Regions from separate parts of the Pseudomonas sp. BB438 genome, predicted to be linked through region 1. Evidence: riboswitches for the same ligand, from Rfam matches in the RefSeq annotation. Region 1 holds a riboswitch; each other region holds the start of a gene.
What was found. A riboswitch is a leader RNA that binds a small molecule or an ion and turns the genes downstream of it on or off. The one in region 1 is predicted to bind cobalamin.

Region 1 (5,718 bases):
CGCGGCGGCAACCGAGGCCGGCAACCAGCGTCATGGTCGCTCTCCTTGCAGATGAAAATAAAAACCCCGCAGACGGCCGGGCCGGCTGCGGGGTCGAGCATAGCGCCTGGATCAGGCCGAGGGTGCGAAGCGACGGAACAGCCAGGCAGCGATCAGGCCGAGTGCAGCCCAGAACACCGCGTTGGTGACCAGCGAGGCGACGATGAACTCGTGAGCCAGGCTTTCCGGTGCGAGGCTGGAATGCACGTCCGGCTGCGGCGCACCGATCACGTGCGGCACCACCAGCAGGGCGAGTCCGACGATACGTAGCGCCCAGTGGCGGCCGAACACCAGCAGCGCGAGACCGGCGGCGGTGGCGGCGGCAGTGCCGATCCACCAGGTCTGCCGCAGGGTCAGGTCAGCGGCGGCGGTGCCGGGGACTTCCGGCGGCAGGCCGAGGGACGGCGCCAGGGTGAACACGGCGAAACCGGCGAGGCCCCAGAGCAGGCCTTCGGAGGTCTTGCCCGGCTCACGCAGGGTGAACAGGCCCGCGAGCATCAGCGCGAAACCCACCGCGACCACCAGGTTGCCGCCGGTGGTGGAGAGGATGCGCTGCCAGCCATCTTCCGGCTCCCAGGCTTCCGCATCGTGCTGATGGCCGGCGACGGCGCCATCGGCATGCTCATGGACGTGCTCTTCGACCAGCGCGGCGGCGGGTTCGGACTTTTCGTAGGTTTCCGCCTTCAGAATCAGCGGGGATACCCACAGCAGCTGGACCACGGTGAGCACCAGCGCGGCAATCAGACCGGCGAAACCGGCGGTCTGGGCGATTCGTTTGATCATGGGTTCGTTCCTTTTCCTTCTCCGAGCCATCGAATCGAGCGAGCTAGAGCCAGGCAAGACGAAGGATCGCCGGGGACGCGGAGTGGACTGCTGTCCATGAGCCGTCCACGGCGATTCTCCAACGCAGCCTGGCCGACGCGCAGCCGATTGAACTCAGAACCGCATCAGTGGCAGGGGAAGCCTGCGCTGTGGCGAGTATCGTGGGCGGCGTTGTGTACCGCGTCGATGTGCGAGAAGCCGGCGAAGTACACCAGCAGCGCACCGAGCAGGCTGGCGCCAACGGCCAGGCTGATGCGCTTGGAAAGGGGGATGGAAGTACTCGACGCCTGTTGCGTCAGGATGCTGCTGGACATGAACGTTCCCTCTGAAAAGAGTGAGAACGCAGAGGTTGAACGCATTCGAACGCGCCGGATCGGTCGCGCCACGGCCTGCGCCCGCCCACCGCGGGTTTGCCAAAATGTGAGGATTCCAGGCCGGTCTCCGGGCTTGCGACGCCAGCGAGAAACTCTCGCCGGATGGGCCAGCCTTCCCATGCCTTGGCACAGTGGCTACTGACGACCCTCGATGCGCTTACCGTTGCGGGGGCAGCGCCGGACTGGTCCTTGCGGACGCACCGGCTTCCCGTTTCACCTCGCACGCGTCGGCGCGAGACACCTGAAACCGCGCTAGCTGACCACGGCAGTCACGCAGCGTCAACTGCGCGTCAACCGATCCCCGGCGATTGACCGTCCCGGCCGCGCTGCGTAGCCTTCCTCCCTTCGAGGTTCTCCGGCGCTGGCCGGAGCTAAGAGGGAACGTGGAAATCTTCGGATGCGCCACGGCTGCCCCCGCAACTGTGAACAGCCTGTCTCTTCATGCGCCACTGCCGATTCGGGCGGGAAGGCGAAGAGACGATCAAGGGCTGTGAGCCAGGAGACCTGCCTCGTGACTGGTTTTCGATCTGCTGCGCGTCGGCCAGGCTGCGCTGGAGGATCGTCGTGGACTGCTCATTGACCACAGTCAACTCCGCGTCCCCGCCAATCCTCCGCCTTGCCTGGCTCTGGCTCGCGAGATCCGGAACCGGTTCGTTATCAACAGACAACCGGGCGGGGTGATCCGGTGGCGACCTTCGTTGCGCGGCGAACCCGCGCGCGCGCCCTTCATCCGCCTTCAAACTTCCGCTTGCGAGGCGCGCATGAAAACCCTGGCCAAACTCCCCGTCACCATCGTCACCGGCTTCCTCGGGGTCGGTAAGACCACCCTGCTCCGCCATATGCTCGATAACGCCGAAGGCCGTCGCATCGCGGTGATCGTCAACGAATTCGGCGAGCTGGGCATCGACGGCGAGATCCTCAAGCAGTGCTCCATCGGTTGCAGCGAAGAAGAAGCGGTCGGCCGCGTCTTCGAGCTGGCCAACGGCTGCCTGTGCTGCACCGTGCAGGAAGAGTTCTTCCCGGTGATGCGCGAGCTGGTGGCGCGCCGTGGCGACCTCGACCAGATCCTCATCGAGACCTCCGGCCTCGCCCTGCCCAAGCCGCTGGTACAGGCCTTCCAGTGGCCGGAAATCCGCAACGCCTGCACCGTGGACGCGGTGATCACCGTGGTCGACAGCCCGGCCGTGGCCGCCGGCACCTTCGCCGCCCACCCCGAGCAGGTGGACCAGCAGCGCCAGCAGGACCCGAACCTGGACCACGAGTCGCCGCTGCACGAACTCTTCGAGGACCAGCTGGCCAGCGCCGACCTGGTGGTGCTGAACAAGGCCGACCTGCTGGACGCCGACGCGCTGGCCCGCGTACGCGCCGAGGTCGCTGAAGAACTGCCGCCGGCGGTGAAAATCATCGAAGCCAGTTCCGGCCAACTGCCGCTCTCGGTGCTGCTGGGGCTGAACGCCGAGGCCGAGCTGCACATCGACAGCCGCCCGACCCACCACGATCACGAGGGTCACGAAGATCATGACCACGACGAGTTCGACTCCTTCCACGTCGACCTCCCGGAAGTGGAAGAGCGCGCCCTGCTCGACGCGCTGAACGCGCTGGTCGAGCGTCACGCCGTGCTGCGCATCAAGGGCTTCGTCGCCATCCCCGGCAAACCCATGCGCCTGCTGGTGCAGGGCGTCGGCAAGCGCTTCGACAAGCACTTCGACCGCGCCTGGCGCAGTGACGAAACCCGCAGCACCCGCCTGGTGGTGATCGGCCAGGAGCTGGACCAGGACACCATCGCCAACGAACTGCGTACCGCCCTGGCGTAACACCGCTTTTGTAGGAGCGAGCTTGCTCGCGAACAGCCTCGCAGCGGGGATTGGTTCGCGAGCAAGAGCTAGGCGCCCCCTCGCTCCTACGAAGCGCTAGAAACCGAGCACCCCCATGCACCTGCTGCGCACTCAACCCGGCGGCTTCGTCCCCGACGACGGCATCGCCCACCTGGCCCAGACGCCCGCCGAACTGGTGATCCTCTGCAGCGGCGATTCGCACCTGGCGCTGCTCGCCGAGGCCGCTCGCGCGCTGCCGGAGGACTACCCGAGCCTGCGCCTGGCCAACCCCATGCAGTTGCAGAATCACGCCTCGGTGGACCTCTACGTCGACGAAGTGCTGCAGCACGCCAAGGTCATCCTGATCTCGGTGCATGGCGGCGTCGGTTACTGGCGCTACGGCATGGAGCAACTGGTGGCGCTGGCCGAGCGCGGCACCACGCTGATCGCGGTGCCCGGCGACGACAAGCCCGACCCCGAACTCGCCGCCCTGTGCAGCGTCCCGCCGCAGGATGCCGAGCGCCTCTGGCAGTATCTGCGCCAGGGCGGCATGGACAATGCCCGGCAGTTCTTCGCCTGCCTCGCCAATCGCCATCTGCAACGCGACTACGCCTGGCACGAACCACAGACCCTGCCGCGCGTGGCGGTCTATCACCCGCACGTCGGCAGCTGCGACCTCGCCCGCTGGCAGGCCGATTGGAACCCCGAGTGCCCGGTCGCCGCCCTGCTGTTCTATCGCACGCACCTGCAAGCGGCGAACACCGGGTTCATCGACACCTTCTGCGAACGCCTGCAGGCGCAGGGCATCAACCCGCTGCCCATCGCCGTGGCCAGCCTCAAGGAAGCCGCGTGCCTGGATACGGTGGAAAGCCTGCTGGACAGCGCCGACGCCGAGCTGATCATCAACACCACCGGCTTCGCCCAGTCGAATCCGGAAGCGCCGCAGGACCGGCCCTTCCGCCGCGACGTACCGGTGCTGCAGGCCATCTGCTCGCTGGACAACCTCGACCTCTGGCGCGCCAACCCTCAGGGCCTCGGCCCGCGCGACCTGGCCATGCACATCGCGCTACCGGAGCTGGACGGCCGCCTCATCACCCGGCCGATCAGCTTCAAGGGCCTGGCCTGGCGCAGCGAGCGCAGCCAGAGCGACGTGGTCTGCTACCTGCCACACCGGCCGGGGATGGACTTCGTCGCCGAACTGGCGCGGCGCTGGATGCTGCTCTCGCGCAAGGCCAACGCCGACAAGCGCGTGGCGCTGATCCTGGCCAATTACCCAACCCGCGACGGGCGCATCGGCAATGGTGTCGGCCTCGACACGCCGGCGGCGGCGCTGAACATCCTGCGCGCGCTGGAGACTCAGGGTTACCCGGTTGCCGGCCTGCCCGATTCCGGCACCGCGCTGATCCAGCAACTGCTCGGCGGCGTCAGCAACGATCTCGACAGCCTCGACCTGCGCCCCTGCGCACAGAGCCTGGCACTGGACGACTACCTCGCCTGTTTCGCGCGCCTGCCCGAAGCCAACCAGCACGCCGTGCGCGAACGCTGGGGCGAGCCGCAGCAGGACCCGATGTTCCGCAGCGGCCGCATGATGGTCGCCGGCCTGCGCCTGGGCCTCGGCTTCGTCGGCATCCAGCCGGCGCGTGGCTACCAGCTCGACGCCGCGGCGATCTACCACGATCCGTCGCTGGTACCGCCCCACGGCTACCTCGCCTTCTACTTCTGGCTGCGCGAAGTGTTCGGCGCCGACGCGGTGGTCCACGTCGGCAAGCACGGCAACCTCGAATGGCTACCGGGCAAAGGCGTCGGTCTCTCCGAGGAGTGCTGGCCGGACGCGATCCTCGGCGCGCTGCCGAACCTCTACCCGTTCATCGTCAACGACCCCGGCGAAGGCGCGCAGGCCAAGCGCCGCGCCCAGGCGGTGATCATCGACCACCTGATGCCACCGCTGACCCGTGCGGAAAACTACGGCCCGCTGCGCGACCTCGAACGCCTGGCCGACGAGTACTACGACGCCTCCCTGCTCGACCCGCGTCGGGCCACTGAGTTGCGCGGCGACATCCTCACGCTGGTGCGCGAAACCTCGCTGGACCGCGAGCTGGGCCTGCAGCTGAGCGACGATCCGGAAAGCTGGCTGCCGCAGCTGGACGCCTACCTGTGCGATCTCAAGGAATCGCAGATTCGCGATGGCCTGCATGTGTTCGGCGAGTCGCCCGTGGGTGAACTGCGCCGCGATACGTTGCTCTCGCTGGTGCGCATTCCACGCGGCGATGGTCGCGGCGGCAACGCCAGCCTGCTGCGCGCGCTGAGCGAGGATCTGCAGTTGAGCCGTGACCCGCTGGATGAAGCTTTCGCCGAACCCTGGGACGGCCCGCGTCCGGACGTGCTGCTCGCGGTGAGCGACGAACCCTGGCGCAGCAACGGCGACACCCGCGAGCGCCTGGAACTCTTCGCCCTGCGCCTGATCGACGGCTCGGTCAGCGCACCCGGCAGCGCCAGCGCGGCGGTCCTCGCGCAACTTCAGCAGCAGATCGCGCCGACCCTGGATGCCTGCGGCGCCAGCGAAATCGGCCATCTGCTCGCCGGCCTCGAGGGCCGCTTCGTCCCGCCCGGCCCCAGCGGCGCGCCCAGCCGCGGGCGGGTCGACGTGCTGCCCACCGGGCGCAACTTCT
Region 2 (5,718 bases), 130 kb from region 1:
GGCCGCAGCGGCATCCACGCCGAGCTGTTGTATGCCTGGCTGCGCCGCCTGATGCCCGAGCGCTCGCCCGTGCCTTTTGCCTGCACCGGCGAGCCATCGCGGATCGACCTGCTGCTCTTCGTTCACCGCGTCCAGGGCCTGGAGCCCGGCCTGTACTGGCTGGGTCGCAGCGGCCGCGAGGCCGGCGGCCTGCGCGAGGATTACCTGTGGCAGCCGGTCGAGGAGAGCGGCGTGCCGCTGTACCGCCTGCTGTCCGGCGATGCGCGCGGGCTGTCGGCGTTCCTGTCCTGTGGGCAGGACATCGCCAGCGACGGCTGTGTGGCCTTTGCCATGCTGGCCGACCTCGACGCCGCGCTGATCGAGGGCGCCTGGGCATACCCGCGCCTGTACTGGGAAGCCGGGCAGATCGGCCAACTGCTTTATCTGGAAGCCGAGGCGGCGGGCCTGTCGGGCACCGGCATCGGCTGCTATTTCGATCCGGCGCTGGACGAATTGCTCGGCGGCGGTTCGGACTGCCCGGTCAGCCTCTATCATTTCACTATCGGCCGCGCGGTATGGGACGAACGCCTCACCAGCCTTCCCGCCTACAACGCGCCACGCCGACTCCCACTTCAGCAAGACCGCCATTGAGGAAACAACGCGCATGACCCAGATCCTGGACAACCTGGTGGCTCTGCTGAGCCTGGAACAGATCGAAGAGAACCTGTTCCGCGGCATGAGCCAGGACCTCGGGTTCCGCCAGCTGTATGGCGGGCAGGTGCTCGGCCAGGCGCTGTCGGCGGCGAGCCAGACCGTGGAGCCGGAGCGCCATGTGCACTCAATGCACGGTTACTTCCTGCGCCCGGGCGATGCCAGCAAGCCGGTCGTCTATCAGGTCGACCGCGTGCGTGACGGCGGCACCTTCAGTACCCGCCGCGTCACCGCGATCCAGAAGGGCCAGCCGATCTTCGCCCTGAGCACCTCGTTCCAGACCGACGAGGAAGGCTTCGAGCACCAGATCAGCATGCCCGACGTGGTCGGCCCGGAGAACCTGCCGACCGACCAGGAGCTGAAAAAACGCAGTGCGGCGCAGTTCCCCGAGCGCATCCGCGACAAGCTGCTCTATCCCAAGCCCATCGAAATTCGCCCGGTGACCGAGAACGACCCGTACGATCCGGAGGTCGGCGAGCCGATCAAGTACCTGTGGCTGCGCGCCGATGGCAAGCTGCCGGACATCCCGGCGCTGCACAAGTACATCCTCGCCTACGCCTCGGACTTCGGCTTCCTCACCACCTCGCTGCTGCCCCACGGCCGCTCGGTGTGGCAGAAGGACATGCAGGTCGCCACCATCGACCATTCCGTGTGGTTCCACCGCGACCTGCGCGCGGACGAGTGGCTGCTCTACGCCATCGACAGTCCCTGGGCCGGCAATGGCCGCGGCTTCGTGCGCGGCAGCATCTTCAACCGTGACGGCCAACTGGTCGCGTCCTCGACCCAGGAAGGCCTGATCCGCCGCCGCGAGGACTGGGCATGACGCTGGACAGCATCCGCCACTGGGTGTTCGACATGGACGGCACCCTGACCCTGGCCGTGCACGATTTCCCGTCGATCAAGCGGGCCCTGGGGATTCCCCAGGAGCACGACATCCTCACCCACCTGGCTGCGCTGCCGGAGGACGAGGCGGCGGCCAAGCATGCCTGGCTGCTGGAGCACGAGCGCGAACTGGCGGTGGCTTCCACCGCCGCACCGGGTGCCGTTGAACTGGTGCGCGCGCTGCATGGCGCCGGCTATCGCCTGGGCATCCTCACCCGCAATGCCCACGAGCTGGCGCTGATCACGCTGGCGGCGATTGGTATCGGTGATTGCTTCCTGACCGAGGATGTTCTCGGCCGTGGCGAGGCCGATCCCAAGCCCAGCCCGGACGGCCTGCTGCGTCTCGCCGCGCGCTGGGACGTGGCGCCGCAGCGGATGCTGATGGTCGGCGACTACCGCTTCGACCTCTACTGCGCCCGCGCCGCGGGTGCGCACAGCGCGCTGGTGAACCTCACCGAGAACCCTTGGCCGGAGCTGACCGACTGGCACGCGCAGGACTGCGCGGAGCTCGGGCGGATGGCGGGGCTTCTGGGCTGAGTCCGCTGCCGTGCGGGTTCGCGAGCAAGCTCGCTCCTGCGACGAGCAGCGCGGTCTGTCGGTGTAATTCGAACCTGTAGGAGCGAGCTTGCTCGCGAATAGCCCGCGCACCGATGCTCCCTGTAGGAGCGCCCCATGGGCCGCTCCTACAGGGGAAATGCCGATGTGGCCTTACAGCTCCGGCGTCCAGGTCACCGCCAGCAGCGCGGTGCGGCCGGGTTCCTGGTAGGGGCGGGCTTCGCCGAAGTAGTCGGTGGGGCTGGTCGGGCGCAGGTAGTCGCCCAGGGTGTAGTCGCGGTCCAGGACGTTATCCAGCTTCAGGTCGACGCGAATCTCGCTGCTGGCCAGCCAACTGGTGCGCAGGTCGAGCACGCCGTAGCCGGACAGCTCGCGGGTGTTGGCCGCGTCGTCGTAGCGCTGGCTGACCGCGCGCCAGGTGCCACCGACGCCGAAGACGCCGAACTGGCGGTCGAGGTCCAGGCTCAGGGTACGGCGCGCGCGGTACGGCAGAGTATGGCCGGTGTCGCGGTCGCGCGGGTCGATCAGGCTCAGGCCGAGCGCGGCCTGCCAGCCGAGCACGTCGCGGGCGACGCTGGCCTCGAAGCCATCGATGCGCGCCTTGTTGATGTTCTCCGGCTGATTGCTGTTGCTGTCCCAGGCAATCATGTCGTCGATCTCGGTGCGGTACAGCGAGGCCTCCAGGTGCGTGCCTTCGATGTCGCCGCGCCATTGCAGCTCGTAGGTCTTCGAGGTCTCGGCCTTGAGGTCCGGGTTGCTCGCGCCGGGGTAGTAGAGGTCGCTGAAGGTCGGTGCGCGGAAGCCCTCGCCGTAGCTGGCGATCCAGGTCTGGTTGTCGCCCACCGGCAGGCTGAAGGCGGCGTTCCAGCTGTTCTGGCTGCCGTAGGCCTGGTTGTTGTCATGGCGGATGCCCAGCTCGGTGCCGAAACTGTCGCCCTTGAAACTGTGCTGGGCGAAGAAGGCACGGTTGCTGCGCTGGTCGTCGGCGAACGCGGTGGTGCCGTCGACCTGGTCTTCGTACCAGTCGGCGCCCAGGGCCAACTGGTTGGCGTCGTCCAGCTGCAGGCGGTTGATCCAGCTCGCCGAATGGCGGGTGGTTTCCAGCGTGCCGTTGTTCCAGCTGTCGGCAGCGCCCACGGCCTTGTTGCGGTCGAAGCTGCGACCCAGTTCCAGGCGGCTGTTCCAGATTTTCGTGATCTGGCCGTCGAGGTAGGCGCTGTAGCTGCTGACGCGAAATTCGTCGCGGGGCGAACCCGGCTCGAAATTGTAGGCGTCGTCGTATTCGTTCTTGCCGCGCTGGTCGTTGAGGTTCAGGCCGGCCTTCCAGTCCTCGCTGAAGCGATGGTCCAGGTTCAGGTGCACGGCCTTGTTGCGCTGGGCATCGTGGTCGTTGTCGGCGCCGACGTTGTCACTGGTGCGGTCCCAGCCCTGGCTTTCGTCGAGGCTGCCGCCGAGGTTGTAGCGGGTCTGCGCGTCACCGCCGGAGAGGTTCAGGCTGCGCTCGAAGGTGCCGTGGCTGCCGGCGGCCAGGCGCACTTCGGGGTGCAGGCCGGCTTCGCCGCGGCGGGTGAAGATCTGGATGACCCCGCCGATGGCGTCGGCGCCGTACAGGGCTGAGCGCGGGCCGCGGGTCACTTCGACGCGCTCGATGCTGTCGATGCTCAGGTAGTCCAGGCGGGCGATGCCGCTGCTGGCCGAGGCGATGCGCTGGCCGTCCACCAGGACCAGGGTCTGCGCGGTGCTGGCGCCACGCACGGAGTAGGAGACCACGCCGCCGGAGCTGCCCATCTGCACGCCGGGCACGCGGGCGAGCAGGGCGGGGACACTGCGCACCTGCAGGCGTTCGATGTCGGCGCGGGTGAACACGCTGTTGGCCGAGGTGGCCTCGGCGCGCGGCTGGGCCTGGCGGGCGGAAGTGATCACCTGGTCGGAGAGCGTGTAGATGTCGCCAGCGGCGAAGGCCATGCCGGGCAGCAGGCTGGTGGCCAGGGCGAGTCGGGTCAGTTTCATGGAGCGTCCTCAAAAGCGGTCGGATGACTTTCGAGGAGGGCGTGGCAAGGGCGGCAGGCCGCACTTGACGGTGCGGCCCTCCGCAACACCTGTCGGGGCGTGTCGAGGGCGGTCTCCGGGCTGCCGACGTCACATCGCCGCCTTCCCACATTCGTGCAGTGGCTCATGGCGATGCTGCACGCCCGCAGGGAGTGCGTCGGTTACCGTTGCGGGGGCAGCGCAGGTCTTTCACCTGCTTCCCGTTACCTCGAACGAAAACGGGCGCACCTTAGTCGGTGCGCCCGTTGCTGGCAATACTCCGGGGGAGGGATGCGCCGATCGGTCTCAGCGGTTGCCGAGGGCCTCCAGGCGCGCCTTCACCGAGGCTTCGATGCCGGCGGCGTCCAGGCCGCACTCCGCAAGCATCTGCGCAGGCTTGGCGTGCTCGACGTAGTAGTCCGGCAGGCCCAGGTGCAGGATCGGCTGCTGGAGGTTCTCGCGAGCGAGGAATTCGCTGACGGCGGCGCCGGCGCCACCCATCACCGAGTTCTCCTCGATGGTCACCAGCAACTCGTGGCTGGCGGCCAGCTGGCGCACCAGTGCCTCGTCCAGCGGCTTGACGAAGCGCATGTCGGCGACCGTGGCGTCGAACTGCTCGGCCACTTTCAGCGCTTCGGCCAGCTGCACGCCGAACACCAGGAAGGCGACCTTGCCGGCCGTGCCTTCACGGCGCACCACGCCCTTGCCGATCTCGACCGATTCCAGCGCTGCCTCGATGGGGGCGTTGGGGCCAGTGCCGCGCGGGTAGCGCACCGCCGCCGGGCCTTCGAAGTGATGGCCGGTGGTCAGCAGCTTGCGCAGTTCGTTCTCGTCGCTGGGCGTCATCACCAGCATGCCGGGGATGCAGCGCAGGTAGGAGAGGTCGAAGCTGCCGGCGTGGGTCGGGCCGTCTTCGCCCACCAGACCGGCGCGGTCGATGGCGAACAGCACGTCGAGGTTCTGCACCGCGACGTCGTGGATCAACTGGTCGTAGCCGCGCTGCAGGAAGGTGGAGTAGATCGCCACCACCGGCTTGGCGCCGTCACAGGCCATGCCGGCCGCCAGGGTCACGGCGTGCTGCTCGGCGATGGCGACGTCGAAGTAGCGGTCGGGGAACCTGTCGGCGAAGGCGACCAGGTCGGAGCCTTCCTTCATCGCCGGGGTTATACCGACCAGGCGCGGGTCCTGGGCAGCCATGTCGCACAGCCACTGGCCGAACACACTGGAGTACTTCGGCCCGCCGGCCTTCTTCGGCACGGCGTGGGCGGGGGCGCCTTCGGGTTCGAGCTTGGTGATGGCGTGGTAGCCGATCGGATCGATCTCGGCGGGGCCGAAGCCCTTGCCCTTCTTGGTCACCACGTGAAGGAACTGCGGGCCCTTGAGGTCACGCATGTTGCGCAGGGTGGCGATCAGGGTCGGCAGGTCGTGGCCGTCGATGGGGCCGATGTAGTTCCAGCCCAGTTCCTCGAAGAGCGTGCCGGGGACCAGCATGCCCTTGGCGTATTCCTCGGTGCGGCGGGCGATCTCCCAGGCGCCGGGCAGGCGCGAGAGCACTTTCTTGCT
Region 3 (5,718 bases), 2.3 Mb from region 1:
GCTGCTGGTCAGCAGCGAGTGGTGGAAGGTGTGTCCGCGCAGGGTGCCTTCGGGCAGCGCCACCGCCTGCAGCGCCAGCGCGGCGAGACGTTTCTGCATGCGTGCTTCGCCCGGCAGCAGACCGAGCAATTCGGCACGCTCGCCGGCCACGTCGGTCAGCGCGTCGAGCAGATAGAGCATGCCGCCGCATTCGGCGAGGATCGGCTTGCCCATCTCATGGTGGGCGTGGATCGCCTGGGCCATAGCGCGGTTCTCGGCCAGCGCCTGCAGGTGCAGTTCCGGGTAGCCGCCCGGCAGGTAGAGGCTGTCCACGTCCGGCAGCGCTTCATCGCGCAGCGGCGAGAAGAACACCAGCTCGGCGCCCAGCTCACGCAGCAGGTCGAGGTTGGCCTGGTAGAGGAAGGCGAAGGCGTTGTCCCGCGCCACGCCGATGCGCACGCCATCGAGGCGGGAAGACTCGCTGCGCGGTTCGGGCGCGGCAAAGCTCACCGGCAGCGGCAGTTCGGTGCTCGCGCTGGCGGCCAGGGCATCGGCAGCGGCGTCCAGGCGGACGTCGAGGTCGGCCAGCTCATCAGCCTGCACCAGGCCGAGGTGGCGGCTGGGCAGTTCCACGTCGGTATCGCGCGGCAGCGCGCCATACCAGCGAATCCACTCCGGCAGGCTGTCGCGCACCAGGTCGCGGTGACGCTGGCTACCGATGCGGTTGGCAAGCACGCCGGAGAACGGCAGGTCGCTCTGGTAGGTCGCCATGCCAACGGCCATGGCGCCGAAGGTCTGCGCCATGGACTGGCCGTTGATCACGGCCATCACCGGCACATCGAAGCGACGCGCCAGGTCGGCCGCCGAGGGCGAGCCGTCGAACAGGCCCATCACGCCTTCGATGAGGATCAGGTCGGCCTCGCCGGCCGCTTCCCAGAGCAGGCGACGACTGTCGTCCTCACCGACCATCCACAGGTCCAGCTGGTAGACCGGCGCGTCGCTGGCGCGGGCGAGGATCATCGGATCGAGGAAATCCGGGCCGCACTTGAACACCCGCACCTTGCGCCCGAGGCGGGTGTGCAGGCGCGCCAGGGCGGCGGTCACGGTGGTCTTGCCCTGGCCGGATGCAGGGGCAGCAATCAACAGTGCGGGGCATTGGCGCGAGGTCATCGGGCACGCTCCGCCACAACGAACGGCATCAGAACTCCACCCCTTTCTGCGCCTTGATACCGGCCTTGAAGGCATGCTTCACCAGGCCCATCTCGGTCACGGTGTCGGCGGCGTCGAGCATCGCCGGCTGCGCACCGCGCCCGGTGGCGACCACGTGCTGCATCGGCGGCCGGGCGGCGATATCGGCCAGCACCGTGTCCAGTTCCAGGTAGCCGTGCTTGAGCGCGATGTTCACCTCATCCAGGACTACCAGGCCGACCTCGGGGTCGGCCAGCAACTGGCGCGCCACGTCCCAGGCGAATTGCGCCTTGGCGATGTCGCGCTGGCGGTCCTGGGTTTCCCAGGTGAAGCCTTCACCCATCACGTGGAAGCTGACTTCCTCGGGGAAACGGCGGAAGAACGCCTCCTCGCCCGTGGTGGCGGCGCCCTTGATGAACTGCACCACGCCCACCTTCATGCCGTGCCCCAGCGCGCGGGCGACCATGCCAAAGGCGGAGCTGCTCTTGCCCTTGCCGTTGCCGCTGTTGACCAGAAACACGCCGCGCTCGCCCTGGGCCTGGGCGATCTTCTCGTCGACTACCGCCTTCTTGCGCTGCATGCGCGAGCGATGGCGCTCGTCCTTTTCCGGGGATTCAGTCATGGCAAGGTTCCTTCTGAAACGGCTTGTACGGATGAACGGGATGGCACAGCCGTCAGGCTGCCAGCCGGGTGGCAGCGAACGGGGGATGGAATGGGCAGGGATGCACCGCAGGCACGCAGAAGCGCCATGCAGCAGTGGTCGCCCAGCACGAGGGCTGTCGACCTGAGGAATAGGGAATTCACCTGAAGGATTCTCCGCCGCTCTCACCCGCGCGGCACTGACCAGTCGGGGCAGGCGGAGGACGGCAACGCGCGGCGCAGGGCCGGCGTCGGCAGCGCCTCCCGCGATGCCATGCGATGCAGCAGGCCGGTCTCCGGGCTTGCGAGAGGAAGCGTCTGGCGTTTCCGAAGAACCGCGCCTTCCCATGCCGAGGCACAGTGGCAGTTTGCGGTTCGAAGCTCGCTTACCGTTGCGGGGGCAGCGCCGGAATGGTCGAACGCATCGACTTCACCGGCTTCCCTGTTTCACTCGCGGCTTGCGCCGAGAGCACCTGAAGCAGGCGCGCAGCTTAGTGGCTGGCGGCCTGGGGCGTCAATTGAACAGACTGCCGCTGGGCTCCTTGCGCGAGGCGGCAAGGGCTCTAGAAAGCCTCACACAAGTCAAGTGGTCAGGCCGCGTAAGTTCGCTAGAATGCGAGTCATGACGACGACCGCCCAACCCGGCCAGCTTCAGTACGACACGTCCGCCACCCCGCCGTTGATGCATGTCAGCGGTGACTGGACGCTCGCGCACTTTGCCACGCTCGAGGCTCAGGTGGCCGCACAGCGCAGTGCCGAATCGCCCGGCGCGCTGGACTTCACCGGTCTTGGGGCGCTGGACACCGCCGGCGCCGCCCTGCTCGCCGAGATCATCGGCGGCGCGCGCATGAGCCAGCTGGAGCAGATCGCCCGCAACCTGCCCGCCGAACGCCAGGCGCTGCTGCGAACCGTCGGCAGCGCGATCACCCAGTGCCGGCTCGACGAAAAGGCCCCGCCGCCCGGCAATGCGCTGGTCGATGTGCTGGAGCGCATCGGCATCGCCTCGCTCACGTTCAAGGACCATCTGATCGGCGTGCTGGGTTTCATCGGCCTGACTCTGCAGACGCTGCTGCGCAACCTGCTGCGTCCGCGTCGCTGGCGACTGACCTCGCTGGCCGCACACATGGAAGAAACCGGGCTGGACGCGGTGCCGATCGTCGCCCTGCTGACGTTCATGGTCGGCGCCGTGGTGGCCTTCCTCGGCGCCACGGTGCTGCAGAAGTTCGGTGCGGCGATCTACACGGTCGACCTGGTGGGGTTCTCCTTCCTCCGCGAGTTCGGTGTATTGCTCACGGCGATCCTGCTCGCCGGCCGCACCGCCAGTGCCTTCACCGCGCAGATCGGCTCGATGAAGGCCAATCAGGAAATCGACGCCATCCAGGCCCTGGGGCTGGATCCCGTCGAGCTGCTGGTACTGCCGCGTGTACTTGCCCTGCTGCTGACCCTGCCGATGCTGACTTTCCTGGCGATGATCTCCGGCATCTTCGGTGGCGGCGTGGTCTGCGCACTGAGCCTGGACATCTCGCCGCGCATGTTCCTCTACATGCTGCAGAACGACATCGCCGTGCAGCACTTCCTGGTCGGCATCGTCAAAGCCCCGGTGTTCGCCTTCATCATCGCCGTGATCGGCTGCCTGGAAGGCTTCCGCGTCAGCGGCAGCGCGCAGTCGGTGGGCGAGCACACCACGTCCAGCGTGGTCCAGTCGATCTTCGTGGTGATCCTGCTGGATGCGATGTTCGCGCTGTTCTTCATGGAGATGGGCTGGTGAGCGAGCCAATCATCGTCGTCCGCGACCTGGCCAACCGCTTCGGCACCCACGCCGTGCACGAGCACCTGGACCTCGACGTACTGAAAGGCGAGATCCTCGGCGTGGTCGGCGGTTCGGGTACCGGCAAGTCGGTCCTGCTGCGCAGCATCATCGGCCTGCGCCAACCCAGCGAGGGCAGCGTGCACGTGTTCGGGCAGAACCTGCCGGCGCTGCCACCGCTGGAGCGCTCGAAGCTCGAACGACGCTTCGGCGTGCTGTTCCAGAATGGCGCGCTGTTCTCCTCGCTGACGGTGAGCGAGAACATCTGCCTGCCGCTGATCGAGCACGCCGGGCTATCCCGCGCCGATGCGCAATTCATCGCCAAGGTGAAGATCTCCCTCGCCGGCCTGCCGCCGGACGCCGGCGCCAAGTACCCGGCCGAGCTCTCCGGTGGCATGGTCAAGCGCGCCGCGCTGGCCCGCGCCCTGGCGCTGGACCCGGATATCCTGTTTCTCGACGAACCCACTGCCGGCCTCGATCCGATTGGCGCGGCGGCCTTCGACCAACTCATCCTGACCCTGCGCGACGCCTTCGGCCTCACCGTGTTCCTGGTCACCCACGACCTGGACACCCTCTACACCATCTGCGACCGCGTCGCCGTGCTCTCGCAGAAACGCGTGCTGGTGGTGGGGCCGCTGGACCAGGTCGCCCAGACCGACGACGCCTGGGTGCAGGACTACTTCCACGGCCCGCGCGGCCGTGCCGCGCTGCAGGCCACCGAACACCTGCGGGAGGAAAGCTGAATGGAAACCCGTGCCCATCACGTGCTGATCGGCCTGTTCACCCTGGTCGTGTCGATCGGCGCGCTGCTCTTCGCTCTCTGGCTGGCGCAGTCGAGCAACGACCAGAAGTACAAGGTCTACGACGTGATCTTCAACGAGGCGGTGACCGGCCTGTCCGAAGGGGGCACGGTGCAGTACAGCGGCATCCGCGTGGGTGACGTAGTGTCCCTGCGCCTGGACCCGAACGACCCGCGCAAAGTCCGCGCGCGCATCCGCGTCTACGACAGCACCCCGATCCGCGAAGACACACGCGCCAAGCTGGCCCTCACCGGCGTGACCGGCCAGGCCATCATCCAGCTCTCCAGCGCCGCCCAGGACAGCCCGCCGCTGACCGGCAAGGACGGCGAGGTGCCGGTGATCAAGACCATCCCCTCGCCCTTCGCCAAGTTGCTGGCCAACGGCGAGGACATCGCCACCAACATCAACAACCTGATCAACAACGTGAATCGCATGTTCTCCCAGGAAAACGTCGACCGCATCAGCCGCACCCTCGACCACATCGACCAGGCCACCGGCGTGGTCGCCGAGCAGCGCGACGACATCCGCCAGACCTTCAAGGAACTGGCCGCCGCCAGCGAGCAGGCGCGCATCACCCTGGCCAACGCCAGCCAGTTGCTCGAACGCGCCAACCAGACGCTGGGCGGCAAGGGCCAGGACATCCTCGACGACACCCAGAAGACCCTCGCCTCCCTGCGCACCAGCAGTGAACGCGTGGAGCAGTTGCTGAACAGCAACTACGACTCGGTGAATGGCGGCCTCAATGGCCTGGGCGAGATAGGCCCGGCGGTCCGCGAACTGCGCTCCACCCTGGAAGACCTGCGTGGCGTCACCCGCCGCCTGCAGGAAAACCCCACCGGCTACCTGCTCGGCCGCGAGCGCAACAAGGAGTTCCAGCCATGACCGCCCTTCCCCGCGTGCTCGGCGCCGTCGCCCTGATCAGCCTGCTGGGCGCCTGCTCGATCCTCCCGGAAGCGGAAAGCCCGGACTTCTACCTGCTGCCGGCAACCCAGCAACCCGCGCGCAGCAACGCCGCGGTGAACTGGTCCCTGCGCGTCAGCGCCCCCACCGCCAGCCTGGCGCTGGATAGCAACCGCATCGCCGTGGTGCCACAGGGCAACCAACTGAGCAGCTACCAGGGCGCGCGCTGGAGCAACCGCGCCCCGGGCCTGCTGCGTGATCGCCTGCTCGACGCCTTCACCGCCAGCGGCAGCATCGCTGCCCTGAGCAGTGACGAGACCAGCCTGCAGGCCGACTTCGACCTGACGGGCGAGCTGCGCGCCTTCCAGAGCGAATACCAGAACGGCAAGCCGGTGATCCACATCC

Region 2: it holds a riboswitch for cobalamin, as region 1 does, so the genes downstream of both, AC1ZV1_RS04195 (TonB-dependent receptor domain-containing protein) here and cobW (cobalamin biosynthesis protein CobW) in region 1, are expected to answer to the same signal.
Region 3: it holds a riboswitch for cobalamin, as region 1 does, so the genes downstream of both, cobO (cob(I)yrinic acid a,c-diamide adenosyltransferase) here and cobW (cobalamin biosynthesis protein CobW) in region 1, are expected to answer to the same signal.

Annotation. Positions count from the first base shown of each region.
Region 1 covers NZ_CM170001.1:728,610-734,327, reverse strand. Annotated here, with positions in the region: gene AC1ZV1_RS03560 (cobalamin biosynthesis protein) at 1-34, opposite strand, end outside; gene AC1ZV1_RS03555 (CbtA family protein) at 112-822, opposite strand; gene AC1ZV1_RS03550 (CbtB domain-containing protein) at 987-1,175, opposite strand; cobalamin riboswitch at 1,277-1,495, opposite strand; cobalamin riboswitch at 1,567-1,761, shown strand; gene cobW (cobalamin biosynthesis protein CobW) at 1,997-3,049, shown strand; gene cobN (cobaltochelatase subunit CobN) at 3,165-5,718, shown strand, end outside.
Region 2 covers NZ_CM170001.1:858,980-864,697, forward strand. Annotated here, with positions in the region: gene AC1ZV1_RS04180 (nitroreductase family protein) at 1-630, shown strand, start outside; gene tesB (acyl-CoA thioesterase II) at 644-1,513, shown strand; gene AC1ZV1_RS04190 (HAD family hydrolase) at 1,510-2,109, shown strand; gene AC1ZV1_RS04195 (TonB-dependent receptor domain-containing protein) at 2,281-4,137, opposite strand; cobalamin riboswitch at 4,244-4,420, opposite strand; gene dxs (1-deoxy-D-xylulose-5-phosphate synthase) at 4,462-5,718, opposite strand, start outside.
Region 3 covers NZ_CM170001.1:5,041,100-5,046,817, forward strand. Annotated here, with positions in the region: gene AC1ZV1_RS23205 (cobyrinic acid a,c-diamide synthase CobB) at 1-1,149, opposite strand, end outside; gene cobO (cob(I)yrinic acid a,c-diamide adenosyltransferase) at 1,178-1,789, opposite strand; cobalamin riboswitch at 2,077-2,298, opposite strand; gene AC1ZV1_RS23215 (ABC transporter permease) at 2,429-3,574, shown strand; gene AC1ZV1_RS23220 (ABC transporter ATP-binding protein) at 3,571-4,356, shown strand; gene AC1ZV1_RS23225 (MlaD family protein) at 4,357-5,295, shown strand; gene AC1ZV1_RS23230 (ABC-type transport auxiliary lipoprotein family protein) at 5,292-5,718, shown strand, end outside.